DNA from 2 places in the Peribacillus sp. RS7 genome. Region 1 is predicted to be linked to the other one. Evidence: riboswitches for the same ligand, from Rfam matches in the RefSeq annotation. Region 1 holds a riboswitch; the other holds the start of a gene.
What was found. Region 1 has a riboswitch for glycine ahead of ACDZ29_RS13955 (amino acid permease). Riboswitches for the same ligand answer to the same signal wherever they lie in the genome.
Positions count from the first base shown of each region.

Region 2: another riboswitch for glycine. It lies ahead of gcvT (glycine cleavage system aminomethyltransferase GcvT); the one in region 1 lies ahead of ACDZ29_RS13955 (amino acid permease).

Region 1 is NZ_CP168135.1:2,765,571-2,774,311, forward strand. Features, by position in the region: gene ACDZ29_RS13945 (sodium:solute symporter) at 1-380, opposite strand, end outside; gene ACDZ29_RS13950 (DUF3311 domain-containing protein) at 377-577, opposite strand; gene ACDZ29_RS13955 (amino acid permease) at 867-2,207, opposite strand; glycine riboswitch at 2,417-2,495, opposite strand; gene ACDZ29_RS13960 (amino acid permease) at 3,015-4,403, shown strand; partial or broken gene ACDZ29_RS13965 (BBE domain-containing protein) at 4,538-4,952, shown strand; gene ACDZ29_RS13970 (hypothetical protein) at 5,029-5,241, opposite strand; gene ACDZ29_RS13975 (hypothetical protein) at 5,565-5,741, shown strand; gene ACDZ29_RS13980 (LysR family transcriptional regulator) at 5,731-6,642, shown strand; gene ACDZ29_RS13985 (LLM class flavin-dependent oxidoreductase) at 6,785-7,807, shown strand; gene ACDZ29_RS13990 (LLM class flavin-dependent oxidoreductase) at 7,852-8,741, shown strand, end outside.
Region 2 is NZ_CP168135.1:150,279-159,019, reverse strand. Features, by position in the region: gene ACDZ29_RS00880 (hypothetical protein) at 1-109, shown strand, start outside; gene comGF (competence type IV pilus minor pilin ComGF) at 57-536, shown strand; gene comGG (competence type IV pilus minor pilin ComGG) at 529-915, shown strand; gene ACDZ29_RS00865 (YqzE family protein) at 1,043-1,228, shown strand; gene ACDZ29_RS00860 (YqhG family protein) at 1,274-2,071, opposite strand; gene ACDZ29_RS00855 (DEAD/DEAH box helicase) at 2,049-3,737, opposite strand; glycine riboswitch at 4,112-4,199, shown strand; gene gcvT (glycine cleavage system aminomethyltransferase GcvT) at 4,421-5,527, shown strand; gene gcvPA (aminomethyl-transferring glycine dehydrogenase subunit GcvPA) at 5,545-6,891, shown strand; gene gcvPB (aminomethyl-transferring glycine dehydrogenase subunit GcvPB) at 6,884-8,341, shown strand; gene ACDZ29_RS00835 (rhodanese-like domain-containing protein) at 8,515-8,741, opposite strand, start outside.

The sequences.
Region 1 (8,741 bases):
CCGACAAGCGCAGCCAAAATTCCTAAACTAGGACTCTTATATTTGCTTACAAAGAAATCGGATTGAGACATCAGTTTATTTTCTTTGGCATATTTCCATATTTCCGGAAGGAGCCAATAGGATAATACGTAAGACAAAGTAATGTAAATAAGAACATATAGAGCGGGTGCGCCCTTGCCATAAGCCCAGCCGCTGCCGCCAAGGAAGGAGAAGGTCGTATAGATTTCCCCAGCCATCAGCAGAAAGACGAATATTGCACCAAAACCACGTCCGCCCACCGTCCATTGTTCCAAGTCCATATCTTTTCCTTTTGAAGAGCGAATGCCTAAAAATATCGACAGAAGTAAAAATGCTAAAATGATTAAGAGAGCAATATTCATTCCTGGTCACCTTCCCGATTCCTGGGATCCAGCTTATACATGATGCCCAAGATACCAGAGGTAAGGACCACCCACATAGCCATCCAGAACATATTGAAAGGCATCCCTAATACATAAGGTTCTATTCTATTAACAAAAGGTAGAAATCCTAGTATGCCTATGAAAGGAACTAGAGTAAGGATATATATAATCTTCATTAAACAAACCCCTCCGTATTAAATAAAGTGAAACGTCCACCAATGGGGTTTTTCTTCAATGCCACTGATGGATGGGTGAACCAAACGGGGAAGGGAAATTCATACATGATTGATTTCCCTTCTTTTACAAGTTCCGATGATATATATTAGCTTACACTATTTCGATATAAAATTTAATGTGGTTGCTTGATATATTTTTAGCAACCGAGTCCACTGATGGAAAGTTGAAGTGTTTGTTGAAATGGATAAAGCCTTGAATTCATATTGAGTTCAAGGCTTTATCCGTTTTCTATCTTTTTTTCTGGTAGTTATATAGTATCACCAAGAGTATGAACCAGATTGGCGTCATGAGCAGTGATAGCCGTGTAGCTTCAGCGAATAGCATAACGATAAGGATGAACAGGAATAATCCTAAAATGACGTAATTGATAAAGGGTGTAAAAGGAGCCTTGAAAGTTGATGCGGCTCTTAGGTCAGGCCTTGTTTTCGAATATTTGATATGGGAGATCAAGATTATGCTCCATACCCATATGAAACAGATGGCACTGATGGTCGTCACAACGGTAAATGCCTGTTCCGGTATCAGTTTGCTTAATAATGCCCCAAGTGATACAACGATTGTTGATGTAAACAAGGCATTGCTTGGAACAGCCTGTTTATTTAATTTTTTCAGTTTAGCAGGGGCTTCGCCACTCCTGCTTAACGTATAGAGTATTCGGCTTGTTGAAAATAAACCGCTGTTGCATGCAGAAGCAGCAGATGTCAAAACGACGAAGTTGATGATCCCTGCAGCTACAGGAATGCCGATTAACGCAAAGACCTCTACAAATGGGCTGCTCGTGGAATCCAGTTGAGTCCATGGGTTGACGCAGAGAATGACGAATATGGCACCCACATAGAAAAGTAAAATCCGGACAGGGATTTTATTGATGGCAGACGGAATGTTCTTTCTCGGGTTCGCCGTTTCTGCGGCGGAAACCCCGACCAATTCGACACCTACAAAGGAGAAGACGACCAACTGTAAAGATAACAGGAATCCGGAAATGCCATTGGGGAACATGCCTCCATGATTCCATAGGTTCGTTAGGGAAACCGTTCCGGTATTGGTATTGAAGCCGATGATCAATAAGATGATACCTACGATGATCAAGGCGATGATCGTGATTACTTTAATGATGGCAAACCAGAATTCCAATTCGCCAAATAACTTAACGGTCAATAGGTTCAATCCTAACAGGATGACCAGGCATATTAGAGCCGGAATCCATTGAGGGATATCGAACCAGTATTGTATATAGACACCGACAGCTATGATATCGGCCATTGCGGTCATGATCCAACAGAACCAATAGGTCCAACCGGTCACGAAGCCAGCCCATGGACCGACATATTCGGTTGCGAATTCAGTGAATGACGTATACCCTGCATTGGATAAGAGCAATTCGCCTAGGGCCCTCATCACAAAAAACAAAGCAATCCCTATTATCAGATAGGAGAAGATGATGGATGGACCTGCCAATTGTATGGCTTTTCCGGATCCTAAAAATAAACCGGTACCAATTGTTCCTCCTATTGCAATTAGTTGTACATGACGATTTTTTAAATCTCTTTTTAATTCCTGTTTAGCCAATTCGTACGCCCCCGTCTTTTATGGTCTTGATAGTGAATGATTTCAAACCTGCTTGGTCTTGGAGAGAGGGACGTGATTTTTCGCCCAGCTTGCATTTCCCAATGGTTTTTTTCACGAGTGTTGTTTCCGTCCAATCACAAAGTGGACAATAAAAAAAGAGATTGGATAATACCAATCTCTTAAAGGGTTCAGAATAACAATTTATCATTCGTTACTCTTCTGTCCTTTTGCCTGAGATTGTGAATCCTTCGGCGCTGCATCTTGTACAGTCTCTCCAGAAGCTGCTCCTGCTATAGTGTCATCCATAGCCTTCATCGCTTGCTTGTATGCGGTTGTGTGAAAATGTCAGTCAGTGATAATCTTCCACTGCTAAATCATTCATTAAACTTATAAAATAATATTGGAATTCTATCATTTATTTTTTCGGAGGTCAACAAATTTTTGCATTTACAACACTTCTTGAAATTTTATAAACATTCACTTGCGAAGGTTTGAATGGGCTCCAATCAGAAGTGATTGTTTCCTGCTCTTTTTGTACTATCACTATTATAAAATACTGATCATCACTTTTTTAAAATGATAATTTTTGATTGGGAATATCAACAAGATATTTTTGGCAACTGTTTATTTGAAAAATACATTTGTATTTTTACAGAATATTTACTATTATAAGATAAGAAAACAAAATTAAAGTGTTATGCAAATGATTAGGATAAAGCATTTTTAACCGCAATAATAATAGAGAGTCGATTGGTGGAAAGGATATTAATATCATTGCCGCTAATATTGCATCTGGGGGAGTTAAACATGTCAAATAAGGAATTAAAGAGAGGGCTGGAGGCACGTCATATTCAAATGATAGCCTTGGGCGGAACCATCGGGGTTGGGTTATTCATGGGATCGGCGAGCACGATCAAATGGACTGGGCCCTCTGTAATGCTCGCTTATGCCATCGCAGGTATATTTATATTTTTCATCATGCGCTCTATGGGGGAGATGCTATATTTAGAACCGACTACAGGTTCTTTTGCAACCTTTGCGAGCAGCTATATACATCCTTTGGCTGGTTATATGACTGCTTGGAGCAATTGGTTTCAATGGGTAATCGTCGGAATGTCCGAAATCATCGCCGTTGGAATGTATATGCAGTATTGGTTCCCGGAGTTACCAGCTTGGATACCAGGTGTGGTCGCCATGATCATCTTGGGGGCGGCAAACCTCATTTCCGTAAAATCTTTCGGGGAATTTGAGTTTTGGTTTGCGCTTATAAAAATAATTACGATTGTATTGATGATCATTGCTGGTTTTGGCCTTATTTTCTTTGGCATAGGGAATGGGGGGGATGCGATTGGATTATCGAATCTTTGGGCAAATGGCGGCTTCTTTACGGGAGGTTGGACAGGATTCTTCTTTGCGCTTTCCCTTGTCGTGGCTTCCTATCAAGGCGTTGAGCTTATCGGCATCACAGCCGGAGAAGCGAAAGATCCAACAAAGACCGTAACAAAAGCGATCCAATCAATCATATGGCGCATTCTAATTTTCTATATTGGCGCTATCTTCGTCATCGTGACGGTTTATCCTTGGGATAAACTGGATGACATCGGAAGTCCATTCGTTTCAACCTTTGCTAAAATCGGTATCACTGCAGCGGCAGGCATCATTAACTTTGTCGTAATCACTGCCGCAATGTCTGGATGCAACAGTGGGATTTTCAGTGCAGGGCGTATGCTTTACACTCTAGCATTGAATGGCCAAGCTCCTAAAATCTTTGCAAAAGTATCTAAAAATGGAGTGCCGGCATATTGTACGATCGCTGTATTATTAGGATTGGGCATCGGGGTTATCCTGAATTACCTTGCACCGCCGCAATTATTCCTTTATGTGTACAGTGCGAGTGTTTTACCCGGGATGATTCCATGGTTTGTCTTACTTATCAGTGAGCTTAAATTCAGAAAGGTAAATGCTGTTGAAATGGAAAAACATCCGTTCAAAATGCCGTTGGCCCCTTACAGTAACTATGCGACAATTGCCTTTTTACTGATGGTGCTGGTTGGTATGTGGGTCAATCCGAGTACCCGGATTTCCTTGATTGTCGGGATCGTTTTCCTAGTCTTGGTCGCAGCGAGTTATTACCTGCTGAAAATGGATAAACGAACTCCATTGGATGTTAAATCCGATGATGAGATTTCTGGATAAGGTACGAAAGCATAAAGCGTTAAAATACTTTTTAAAAAGCCCTTCTCTTGATCGAGAGGGGCTTTTTTTTTGCCTTTGTGGATCAATTGTTGGAAATCACGAGTAAAGCTGAAGAATTCACGAGTGAACCTGCGATGAAGAATTTTCTGGAAAATACTCCAAATGAAAATGCAGCAATTTGGCACCAATCCATAGGGGTCGCTGGTCGTTCGGACCCAAATGAAACGGCTTTTTATTATCGGGATGCCATCATCGCCCGGGAGTATCTGGCTACATGGACCAATCCAGAAGAAGAGCGGGAAAACATCCAGTGGATCAAGGAACTTAAATGCGCTTTGGCTTCATATACTACCGGTGACTACGTGAATTGGCCGGATACTCTCATCAAAAATTGGCCAACTGCGTACTATGGAGAAAAATTCAAACGGCTTCGAGAAGTGAAAACGAGGTATGTAAGATCCATACAATACGTTTAAGTTCCCTCAAAGCATACCCCCATTAAATAGTGGTGTTGAAAAGGCTTGGTTGGACCAAAAACATCCGTTATAAAAAGGCCTATTCCTAAATTTGGATATAGGCCTCTTTCATCTTGTTTTGAATCAATTAATCGAGATAATACCCAAAATCACTCTGCTTGCGGAGCTTGTACTGTACTGTAAACCTGATTTACGGAAGATTGGGCTTGTGCGATTTCTTGAGCAGCTTGTTTAATGGCTTCTTGTGCCAAAGTTGGATCAGAGGAAGATTTTTCTATTGCTTGTGAAAGTAAGGTTTGCGTAAGGGTAACGTTTGCTTTTGCTTGATTTAATTGATTGATATCAATTTGTTGTTGAGGCATGTAGTTTCTCTCCTTATGTCATAATTTGAATTACTCCATTAGGATGACCTTTCTTTTCTTTTTTATAAGGAGAAAAAATATATAACGTAGACAGGAAGGACTGAAACTGCCAAGTCCATTGGGATAAACAAGTTAAATAAACTATGCAAAATTTATCGCGCAATCCGGAAAAAAGATACACCCTTAGGATTGAAAAACGGGAAGAAAGAGAATGAAATTATTAGTTTTATTTACTTAGAATCCTTAAATTTTCATCTGTATAAATAGTATTATGTTCCTTGAATATCATATTGTATGAAATCGCAATAAATATATCGTGACTGTTGGTTGTTCAGTTAATTAAATTACACTTTACTTATTGGTTTTATAAGATTAAAATCGGAGAAAGAATTATTATAAAAGATGAGCTGATTGGACAACCAAAAGCTCCTGAACGCGATAAGCGAACAGGAGCTTTTTGCGTTCATTTTGGAAAAAGGAGTTGGGGAGATGAATATTGATCATATTGAAGCTTTTATGTATGTTGTTCATTTTAATAGTTTTCATAAAGCAGCAGAGGCACTGTTTTTATCACAGCCGACGGTTTCGGCAAGAATTAAGACGCTTGAGAGTGAACTCGATTCAGAACTATTTGAGAGGCAAGGGAGAGGGATTATTTTAACGGAAAAAGGGAAAGCGTTCATTCCATTTGCGGAACAAATTATTCGTACCTTTCAACAGGGGAAAAAACAGTTGAAAACAGGAAGCGATCTGGAGGAAATAACGATAGGGGCTAATATCATTACATCGCAATACTTTATTCCATTTGCTCTTCCTCTTTGGAAAAAGGAAAACCCTAATTTACGCTTTAAATTTATTTCAGCAACAAATGATGCATTAATTGATAAATTGCTTCAGAAAAAGGTTGATATAGCATTTATGAAGGATGTTACACATAGTGGTCTGCAAAATCACAAGACCCTTGATAATTCGATACGTTTAGTAGTGTATCCAGGACATCCATTTCAAGTTGAAACAGAGCTAACGGTGCAAGTATTAGCAATGGAGCCGTTGGTATTTTTTGAGTGTGGTGCGTTTGACTGGAACCACGTTCATAAAATTTTTGAAGTGTCTAATGTAGAGCCGCGTATTGAATTTCAGGTTGATCACTTGGAAGTGGCGAAATCGCTAATTCTTAGCAGAAGCTGTATCGGATTTTTACCGTATTTATGTATTAAAAAAGAGTTAGAACAGGGAACTTTGGTTGAAGTTGATGTGTCACATTTAATCAAGATAAAGCAGCACATCTATCTGACTCATTTAAATCACGGGATGGAAGCACCCTTACTATGGAATGACATTCTTTTATCAATACGGAAATTTGAACAAGACCATCATCAATCACTGACACAATCTAATTGATAGATATTTTCTATCAATACAATATTTTTTCCTATTAGTTAAACCATTGCCATTAACATGCTTTAGGTGTTAGGATAAATCAAAATTATTAAATTGTTATTATTCATATAAGTATACTTTGAATTAAAGCGGAGGAGAGAATATGAGTTATAAGCTTGGCATTTTAGACCAGAGCCCGATATTTCCAGGAACTTCAGCCTTTGATGCACTACAGCAAACCATTAAGCTGGCGAGACATGCAGAAGAGTGGGGATATACCCGTTTCTGGGTATCAGAACATCATCATGCCGAAAAGCTAGCGGGATCTTCCCCGGAAGTATTGGTATCATATTTATTAGCCCAAACAAAATCTATTCGGGTAGGGTCCGGAGGTGTTATGCTTCAGCATTATAGTCCATATAAAGTGGCGGAAAATTTTCACGTGTTATCAAATCTTTCGCCTGGCAGAGTTGACCTTGGCATTGGAAAGGCACCGGGTGGTCTCCCCTTATCAACGAAGGCGCTACAATTTGGTACTGTTAATGATGGAAAAGATTTCGAAGAGCGGTTATCTTTTTTACAAAAAATAATTGAAAATTCGATTAATAATAATCACCCGCTTTCAGGTATTCAAGCGACGCCACTCCCTTCAAAAAAGCCAAAAATGTTTCTGCTTGGTGCAAGTGCTGACAGTGCCAGGCTAGCAGCCAATCTGGGTATAGCTTATGTATTTGCTCGATTTATCAACAGTAATGAGACTGTATTCGAAGATGCTGTACGCATTTACCGAAGTATCTATCCAACTGGGAGCTTTAAGGTATCAGTTTCAGTGATTGCTGCTCCTTCACAACAAGAAGCAGAACAGCTAGCAGGTGACCAAAAGATAGTGAAAGTTCATCTCCAAAGCGGTCGTTCTGTTACGGTCCAAACCTTAGTGCAAGGAGAATTATTCGGGAAGCAGTCTGGGGAGTCTTACGAAATAGAAGAACAAGATTCCAATATTATTGCTGGAACTCCCTCTTACGTAAAGGAAGTCCTAACAAATTTACATGAAAAATATGGGGTAGATGAGTTTATCCTACATACACCGGTAGTAAAAGAAGCAGAAAGATTCCGATCTTTTCAATTGTTGAGTCCGCTTCAATTAGCCTTACCTGGAGAAAAGAACTTTGTGAGCCAAAATTAAGAAGTCAGCAAGCTAAAAACCGATTAATTAAAGGAGGAGTATTGATGTCTGAGCAGAGAAAGTTGAAATTTGGAGCGCTTATTCATGGAGTTGGAGGGAGTATATCTGGTTGGAGGCATCCTGACATTCAAACCGATGCCAGTGTTAGTCTTGAATTTTATAAGGAGCAGGCCCAGAAGGCAGAAGAGGGAAAGTTCGATTTACTTTTCATTGCTGACGGTTTATTCATCAATGAGAAATCCATTCCGCATTTTTTAAATCGATTTGAGCCACTTACCATTTTATCCGCACTTGCTGCTTTCACATCACGAATAGGGCTTGTCGGAACTGTTTCCACCTCATACAGTGAACCATTTACCGTAGCTCGGCAATTTGCTTCACTTGATCACATTAGTCATGGTCGTGGCGGATGGAACCTTGTTACTACACCTCTTGAGAGTACCGCCTTGAACTATAACAAAACGATCGAAGAACACCCTGATCATGCCAAACGCTATCGGATAGCATCAGAATATATACATGTTACCAAAGGGCTTTGGGATTCATGGGAGGATGACGCGTTTACTCGGGATAAAGAGTCCGGTGAGTTTTTTGATCCTTCTAAAATACATCAATTAAATCATATAGGAGAATTTTTCTCCGTGCAAGGACCACTCAACATTGCTAGATCTAAACAGGGGCGGCCTGTCATTTTTCAAGCAGGTTCATCAGAAGCTGGAAAAAATCTGGCGGCTAAAGAAGCGGATGCAATCTTTACAGGTCAACCAACATTGGAAGATGCCAAGAATTTTTATCAAGATGTAAAAAACAGGGCTATTGCATTCGGGAGAAATCCTGATGAAATTGTTATTCTGCCAGGTATAGCGCCAATCATTGGTGCAACTGAGGAAGAGGCAGAGCACAAATATCAAGAACTCGCTAACCTAGTATCTAT
Region 2 (8,741 bases), 2.6 Mb from region 1:
ATTGATTTGGAAGGATCATGGGGATTTCCCGGGGATGATTGAAGGGTGTGTACGTTATGAAAATGAATCGGGTAAATTTGAAACCATTTGTGATGCTGCGAAAAGATGATGGTTTTACGATGATAGAGTTGCTTTTTTCTTTAATGATCTTAATGACGACGTCCCTTTTTGTCCTACAGCTTTTTTCAATCATTCACACCCAGATGAGATCCATTGATAAATTGCATCCTAAAGAGTGGGAGGTCTTTACCATGCAAATGAAGCAGGAGGTCCGGAGTTCCAAAGTTCAGGATGTAATGGGAAATAAATTATATTTGCTTTCAGGTGAACAATTATCATCCATTGAACAATATGAAGATAAGGTCCGAAGGAGAGTGAATGGTAAGGGGCATGAGGTCATCTTGCAGAACATTTCGGAATTCCAGGTTGAGAAGGATGGAAGTGTCATTGTTCTAAATATAACGGATAAAGCAGGGACTACTTTCAGTCGAAGATTTCATCCTTTCTTAAGACATGTGACGAAAGTCGATGAATAATCAAAAAGGAGTCGTTTTCCCGATGATCATGATTGTAGCGAGTGTTTTCATCATGTTCACGATATTAATGATCGATCAATTTATCATCGATAAAATGTTTTATAAAGAAGTGGAAGAATCGCTTGTGGCCGATCATCTTGTCCACCTTGCCGTTAAGGATGTGACGTCAGAGTGGGGGGAAGAGGTCCCGGAAATCATCCAGGGGGAAATTTTCTACCCCAATGGTACGGTGCGATATTCCTTAACGGAGGAAGACGGTCCTTACGTCTATATAGAATTTTCATCATCGACTAAAAATGACCGAAGGGGTAGGGTCATCATTCAATACGATACAGAAGCGGGGCGAGTGATACAATGGATAGAAAAGCAGGCTGTGTAATACGTAAAATACACAGTCTTTTATAAAGGTTCAATCATGTTCAAGCGATAGATTCGCGTGTTTAGGGAACAAGTGAAGGAATAAAACAAGCGTAAACCGGGCATACTTTGTTTAGGGTGATTTTTATATGTCTACAAACGCTTATATTAAATATCTGACGCAACAGCTTGTCGAATATTTTAATCTGACCAAAAAAGAACGAAAAGAAAAGCGACGTCATAGAAAAGAGGATAAAAACCATGGTATGTCCCATTGGTTTGGCATTGTCCCTTTTGCTTTGTCGATGTTCTTAAGGAAAAATATCAAGAAATAGAACAGATGTCCTTAAATTAGGACATCTGTTTTTTTATTAAGGATCCTATCCCAACGCCCTATCTGAAAGGTAAAATAAACCTCCATTGATGATGGATATTCGGATGTTCGGTTCATATTGTGCTTTTAAGGCTTCTTTTTCGGTAAAATAGCTCTCACTTTTTTCGTCCATATCCTTGTAAAAATGCTCCAATAAATTCAAGTCATTCTGCCAGCGAAGCATTGCTTCTTCCGCCCAAGAATGGTCATCATCCTCGAAACTGGTTCTGATGTATGTATCCAGTCTGGCCAATCCACTCTTGGGCATGATGAGCGGTGAAAGCGTAAAGGAATAATCCGGTATTTTTGGGGTGACCTTAACCGGTAAAACCCGATGGTGAAAGCTTTCCATGATCTCGCCTGAGATTAAATTCAATCCGATGGACATAAAGGTATCTTTTTTACGATCGCATTGATAGGATATTTTCACATTAAGGGTTAGCCAAGGAAACAATGGATTATTCCCGCCTTTTGATGGAGGAGTATCCTCAAAAAGTCTAGTATACCCTGCCAGATTTTTTGTTGATTGAATAATTTGATGAAGGCGAGGGGAGCCAAAATGAATCATTTCTCCCTTTAAATCGGGTGGAGCGTGTTCTGGGTCGGTAATGAAAGTCATCTGGGCTGGGTTCGGAATGCCACCCGTTTTTTCTAGATAGTGCCAATAAAAGGGTCTGTTCATTAATTCTTTATCCATTTCAATCGTCAGTTGAACGGTAAGGTGGGTTGGTGTATTATCCAGTATTTCACAATCATTGGCTTTAAAGTAAGTTAATAAAAAATCATGAATTTCCCGTTGCTGCATGAACCTCACCTTCCTTCATGGATTGAGCGAATTGAATTAACGATGAAAAATTATCCATCTTGATTTTCATTTCGCCCTCTGTTTTGGACTCGCCGACTACATCGATTAAGTATTCTTCAATGTTGTTAATATCCAGTTTGGTTAGAATATCATCCAGTTCACCAATTACTTTTTCAAATAAATTGATTTTTTCGTATAGTAACTTCAGAATATGTTCTTCAACTGTATTTTTCGTGGAAAAGTTATAAATCATGACATCTTCTTCCTGACCAAGCCGGTGAATCCGCCCAATTCTTTGCTCGAGTCTCATGGGGTTCCATGGCAGGTCAAAATTAATCAAGTGATGGCAAAACTGAAGGTTTATCCCTTCCCCGCCCGCTTCGGTTGCGATTAATACCTGTATTTTCTTTTGGAATAATTCGCGCATCCAGTCTTTCTTTCCACGCTTAAATCCGCCTCGGAAAGGGACTGAAGAAATCCCATTCTGTTGCAGGTACCATTGCAGATAAAGCTGGGTCGCTCGGTATTCGGTAAAGATAATCACTTTGTCATCAATTTTCTTGATCAGTTCCAAAGCTTTTTCAGCTTTGGAGTTCTGAACCGTTTCGTTTACTTTAGAAAATAAATCATCAAGCTTTGCCAAAAAGTCAGGGGAAGGCTGGTCGTATTTTGCTTTCATATTTTTTAAAGTATAAAAGACTGCCTCCCTGCTGCTGCAGGCTTCCCTTTGGAGAGTGAGAGCTGAAAAGGCGCTTCCTTTTGTTCCATCCGAAATAGGCTTGAATTTGGAAACGGCATCGTACAATGCCTGCTCGGTTGGAGAAAATTCAATGGTGATGGTTTCCACATGCCTTTTTGTCCATTCAATACCAGTATCGGCCCGCCGGTTTCGTATCATAACAGTGTTGACCAGTTCCTTAAGGTGTTCATCTTCAATTATGTTCCGGCCTTTCCCTTTATATTTTTCCGAAAAGAGTGTGGCATTTCCCAAGTGGCCTGGTTTCAATAACGAAACGAGGTGGAAAATTTCCTCGACTTTATTTTGAATGGGAGTAGCTGTCAGGAGTAAACAAAATTTCTTTTTCAGATTTTGGACGAATTCATAGTTCTTCGTCTTATTATTTTTAAGTTTATGAGCTTCGTCAATAATGATGAAGTCATATTCCTGATTGAAAATGATATCACGATGTGGAGCGCGTTTCGCTGTATCAATGGATGAAATGACCACATCACAGGAGTCCCAAACATAACTTTTTCTCTGAACGACTGCCGGAATATGAAACTTGGTATTCAATTCAAAAGCCCATTGTGTTACAAGTGAAGCCGGTACAAGGATCAATACTTTTTTTACAAGGCCTCTAATCATATATTCTTTTAGGATCAAGCCGGCTTCAATTGTTTTTCCGAGCCCTACCTCATCAGCTAAAATGGCCTTTCCATTCATCTTTTCCACCACTTGCTTTGCTGCTTCCAATTGGTGGGGAAGCGGGGTTAACTGCGGAAGGTGCTTGGGCGCCTGTAAACCCTCAAAATCAGGGATGATGAGATTTTCCTCCATTTGAACCGCTAACTTATAAAGCTCCCAATTTCCCCATGGACCGTCATTTTCCATCTTTTGCAGAAACTCGTCATTCCATTCAGAATTGAAGGATATATTGATTTTCATAGAAATAACTCCCTCTTAAATCATAATTTCCTTAATAAAAGGTCAAAACCCGAACATTTCATATGTGAAGTAAGAAAAATATTTCTCTTCAAAAGATATTGCAGAGATAAGTTTCTTAGGGTAGGATATAAGTATATTTAGAAAATTCTAATTTCCAAACGCTATAAAGAATCTTTGTATTTCGGTTTTGCAGTTCGCGTTTTCTTAGTATGCGCTACAGGCTCCTATTTTATCCAAGATACTGAAGGAGATCATTCAAACGGTTCCTGAAGTTTTAGGAGAGTTGGCAGAGAATGCATTCCATGATGCTCAAAGGTTTTACTAATGCTTGGGGCTTATTCGCTTACTTTCATTGGTAGACCATTTATATGCGGGTGAAGATAAGGGGAGAGACTACGGATGTAGCGCCGAAGGAGCAAACTTAGCAGTGAATCTCTCAGGCAAAAGAACTCTTATTGGACGCAACTCTGGAGAGCGCCGCCCATTTTGGGACGGCCACCAAAGGGGAAAACCTATTATATAGGTAAACTTTCAGGTTTCAGGACAGAGAAAAAGCTCAAACGGGCTTTCTCTGTCCTTTTTTGTGCTTTTTTCACATCATGAATCAGGATATCTGATGCGTAATGACAAGAAGCTTTGATAATGAAGCCATTTAAATTAAAAAATCTGAGGGGGGTCATTTTTTGACCAATTTAAAAAGAACACCACTATTTGAAGTTTATCGTGAATGCGGCGGTAAAACGATCGATTTTGGCGGCTGGGAACTTCCTGTCCAATTTTCGGGTATAAAGGACGAACATGAAGCCGTACGTACAAAAGCGGGGTTATTCGATGTTTCCCATATGGGGGAAGTTGATGTTAAGGGTCCTGCGAGCCTTTCCTTTTTACAGAAGATGCTGACTAATGATATATCAAAGCTGCAACAGGGCGGTGCCCAATATACGGCTATGTGCTATGAAAACGGCGGGACGGTTGATGATCTCATCGTTTATAAGAGGGCTGAAGACGACTATCTGCTCGTGGTCAATGCAGCGAATACAGATAAAGATTTCGATTGGCTGCAAGCTAATCTACCGGAAGATGTCCAAATCACGAATGTATCGAGTCACTATACACAGCTAGCACTTCAAGGGCCATCTGCAGAGAAGATATTACAAAAACTATCAGAAAATACTGCCTTAAGTGAAATCGGATTTTTCAAGTTCAAGGAAAATGTCATGATAAATGGTATCTCCACGATGGTATCCCGTACCGGATATACTGGTGAAGATGGTTTTGAGATATATAGCGACAGTGAAAACGGTCCTGCCCTTTGGAAGGCGATTCTGGATGCCGGCAAGGAAGAAGGGATTCAGCCGATTGGTTTAGGTGCTCGTGATACCCTGCGTTTTGAAGCGAAACTGCCACTGTATGGGCAGGAACTTTCAGCGGACATCACCCCAATAGAAGCCGGGATCGGTTTTGCGGTAAAAGTGGATAAGGAAGCAGATTTTTTCGGGAAAGCCGTTCTTGCTGAACAAAAGGAGAAAGGGGCTCCCCGCAAGCTTATGGGAATTGAAATGATTGACCGTGGTATTCCACGTCATGGGTATAAGGTCTACAGCGGGGACAAAGTCATTGGCGAGGTCACGACTGGTACCCAATCACCAACGTTGAAGAAAAACGTAGGATTGGCACTTATCGATAAGGAATTTTCGGTGCTGGATGCGGAAGTCGAAGTGGAAATCCGATCCAAACGTTTGAAAGCCGTTATCATACAAACACCTTTTTATAAAAAACCACGTAAATAGAGGGGAATGGTCATTAGATGAAACATCGTTATTTACCCATGACAGAGCAAGATAAACAAGAAATGCTTGAAGTGATAGGTGTACCTACTGTTGAAGAACTTTTCAATGATATCCCTGAAAGTGTTCGTTTTCAAGGCGAATACGATATCAAGCCCGCTAAATCGGAACCTGCCTTAATGAAAGAATTATCAAGGCTTGCTTCCAAGAATGCGGATCTTAAAAACTATGCTTCCTTCCTTGGTGCGGGTGTCTATGACCATTATGCACCGGTCATCGTCGATCATGTTCTTTCCCGTTCTGAGTTTTATACGGCTTATACACCCTATCAGCCTGAAATTTCACAGGGCGAGCTTCAGGCCATCTTTGAATATCAAACGATGATTTGTGAATTGACGGGTATGGATGTGGCTAACTCCTCCATGTATGACGGCGGGACAGCGCTAGCTGAAGCAGCCATGCTTGCTTCAGGTCACACACGACGCAAGAAGATTCTCATTTCAGGGACGGTTCATCCTGAATCAAGAGAAGTCGTAAAGACCTATGCGAAAGGACAACGCGTGGAAGTGATCGAAATTCCTTATAAAGACGGTGTGACGGATATGGCGGCCTTAAGGGAGTTGGTGAATGATGATATTGCAGGAGTGATTGTGCAATATCCGAACTTTTTTGGCCGCATCGAGCCATTGAAAGAAATGGAAGAAATCATTCATGGCGTCAAGTCCATGTTTATCGTTTCCAGTAATCCGCTTGCACTGGGAGCCTTGACATCCCCTGGTGCCCTCGGTGCAGATATCGTAACGGGGGATGCTCAGCCATTCGGCATTCCAGCAGCATTCGGCGGACCTCATTGTGGATATTTTGCCGTTACGAATAAACTTGTACGGAAAGTTCCGGGCAGACTCGTCGGTCAAACAGTGGATGAAAATGGAAAAAGGGGTTTTGTGCTGACGCTTCAAGCTCGTGAGCAGCACATTCGCCGTGATAAGGCCACATCCAACATTTGTTCCAATCAAGCGTTGAACGCCTTGGCAGCTTCTGTTGCAATGACCGCTCTTGGGAAAAAGGGGGTCAAAGAAATGGCCGTGCAAAATATTCAAAAAGCGCATTATGCGAAAAAAGCTATTGAGGCAAAAGGGATAAAAGTAATGTTCGACGGTCCTTCGTTTAATGAATTTGTCATTAAACTGCCTGCTTCGTTTTCAGAAATCAATAAAAACTTATTTGAAAAAGGGATGATCGGCGGCTTTGATTTAGGAAAGGTTTATCCTGAGCTGGAAGACCATATGCTGGTCGCGGTAACGGAACTTAGAACAAAAGAAGAAATTGATGCACTTGCGCAGGAATTGGGGGATCAACATGAATAATCAAGATCAATCACTCATTTTTGAAATCAGTACATCCGGTCGAATCGGGTATAGTCTGCCAGAAATGGATGTTGCAACTACTCCGCTCGAAGAAATTCTTCCTGCCGACTACATCCGTGAAGAAGAGGCTAAGCTTCCTGAGGTGTCCGAATTGGATATCATGCGTCACTATACAGCACTTTCCAAACGGAATCATGGAGTGGATTCGGGTTTTTATCCGCTGGGTTCATGCACGATGAAATATAATCCGAAAATAAATGAAAATGTGGCACGCTTTAACGGTTTCGCCCATATCCATCCATATCAAGATCCGAGTACTGTTCAGGGAGCCTTGGGACTATTATTTGATTTGCAGGAACATCTAACGGAAATCACTGGGATGGATCAAGTGACATTACAGCCTGCAGCAGGTGCACACGGTGAATGGACAGGGTTGATGATGATTCGCGCTTTTCACGAAGCTAATGGCGATACAGAACGGACGAAAGTGATCGTACCCGATTCTGCACACGGTACGAATCCAGCTTCTGCCACTGTGGCCGGACTTGAAACGATAACAGTGAAATCCGATGAAAACGGGTTAGTCGACCTTGAGGATTTAAAGCGTGTTGTGGGACCGGATACGGCGGCTTTGATGCTGACGAACCCCAATACGTTAGGATTGTTTGAAGAGAACATTTTGGAAATGGCACAACTTGTCCATGATGCCGGTGGGAAGCTTTATTATGATGGTGCCAATCTGAATGCAGTACTTTCAAAAGCACGCCCGGGTGACATGGGCTTTGATGTGGTTCACTTAAATCTCCATAAAACATTCACTGGCCCGCATGGCGGCGGCGGTCCGGGTTCTGGCCCTGTAGGGGTAAAGTCGGATTTGATTCCTTACTTGCCTAAACCGCTTGTGGTCAAACAAGATGAGCAATTCGTTCTTGATTATGATCGCCCGCAATCCATTGGCAGGGTAAAACCCTACTATGGGAATTTCGGGATAAACGTGAGGGCTTATACGTACATTCGTTCAATGGGTCCTGATGGCCTTAAAGCCGTCACCGAGAATGCGGTCCTCAATGCAAATTATATGATGCGTAGGTTGGAACCTTATTTTGACCTACCATATAATCGTCATTGTAAGCACGAATTCGTATTAAGCGGACGTCGGCAAAAGAAATTGGGAGTCAGGACTCTCGACATAGCCAAAAGATTGCTGGATTTCGGGTATCATCCTCCAACCATTTACTTCCCGTTGAATGTGGAAGAAGGAATGATGATAGAACCGACCGAAACGGAGTCCAAGGAAACTCTGGATGCATTCATCGATGCAATGATCCAGATTGCCAAGGAAGCGGAGGAAACTCCGGAAATCGTTCAGGAAGCTCCGCATACGACCGTTATAAAGCGGCTTGATGAAACTCTTGCTGCAAGAAAACCGGTTCTGCGTTTTCAAGCCTAGACTGAAAGCTTACATGAAAAAACCCCTGCCTGCCGGCGGGGGTTTTTTCATGTTTATGTATCTTGTAAAGAACTAATCAAAGTCAATGAGTTAACTTTCATTTTCATTTTCATTGAGCCCGCATTGAACATGTAGACGTTTTAATTAAAAAGAGCCCATGCGGAGATGGGGTCTTATTTCTTTGCTTTGATTTTCCCGGTCCACATTTTGAAACCGCCTTTTAGGTGAAAAAGTTCCTTGTAGCCCTTTTTGTATAGCATGGCTGCAGCTCTTCCGCTGATGATTTCGCTTTGAGCGTACAAGTATACAGGCTTGTCCGGCCTAATTTCGACCAAGCGAGTTTTCATTTGCGTCATAGGGATGTTTCTTGCGCCTAAGATATGACCATTATCAAAATCAT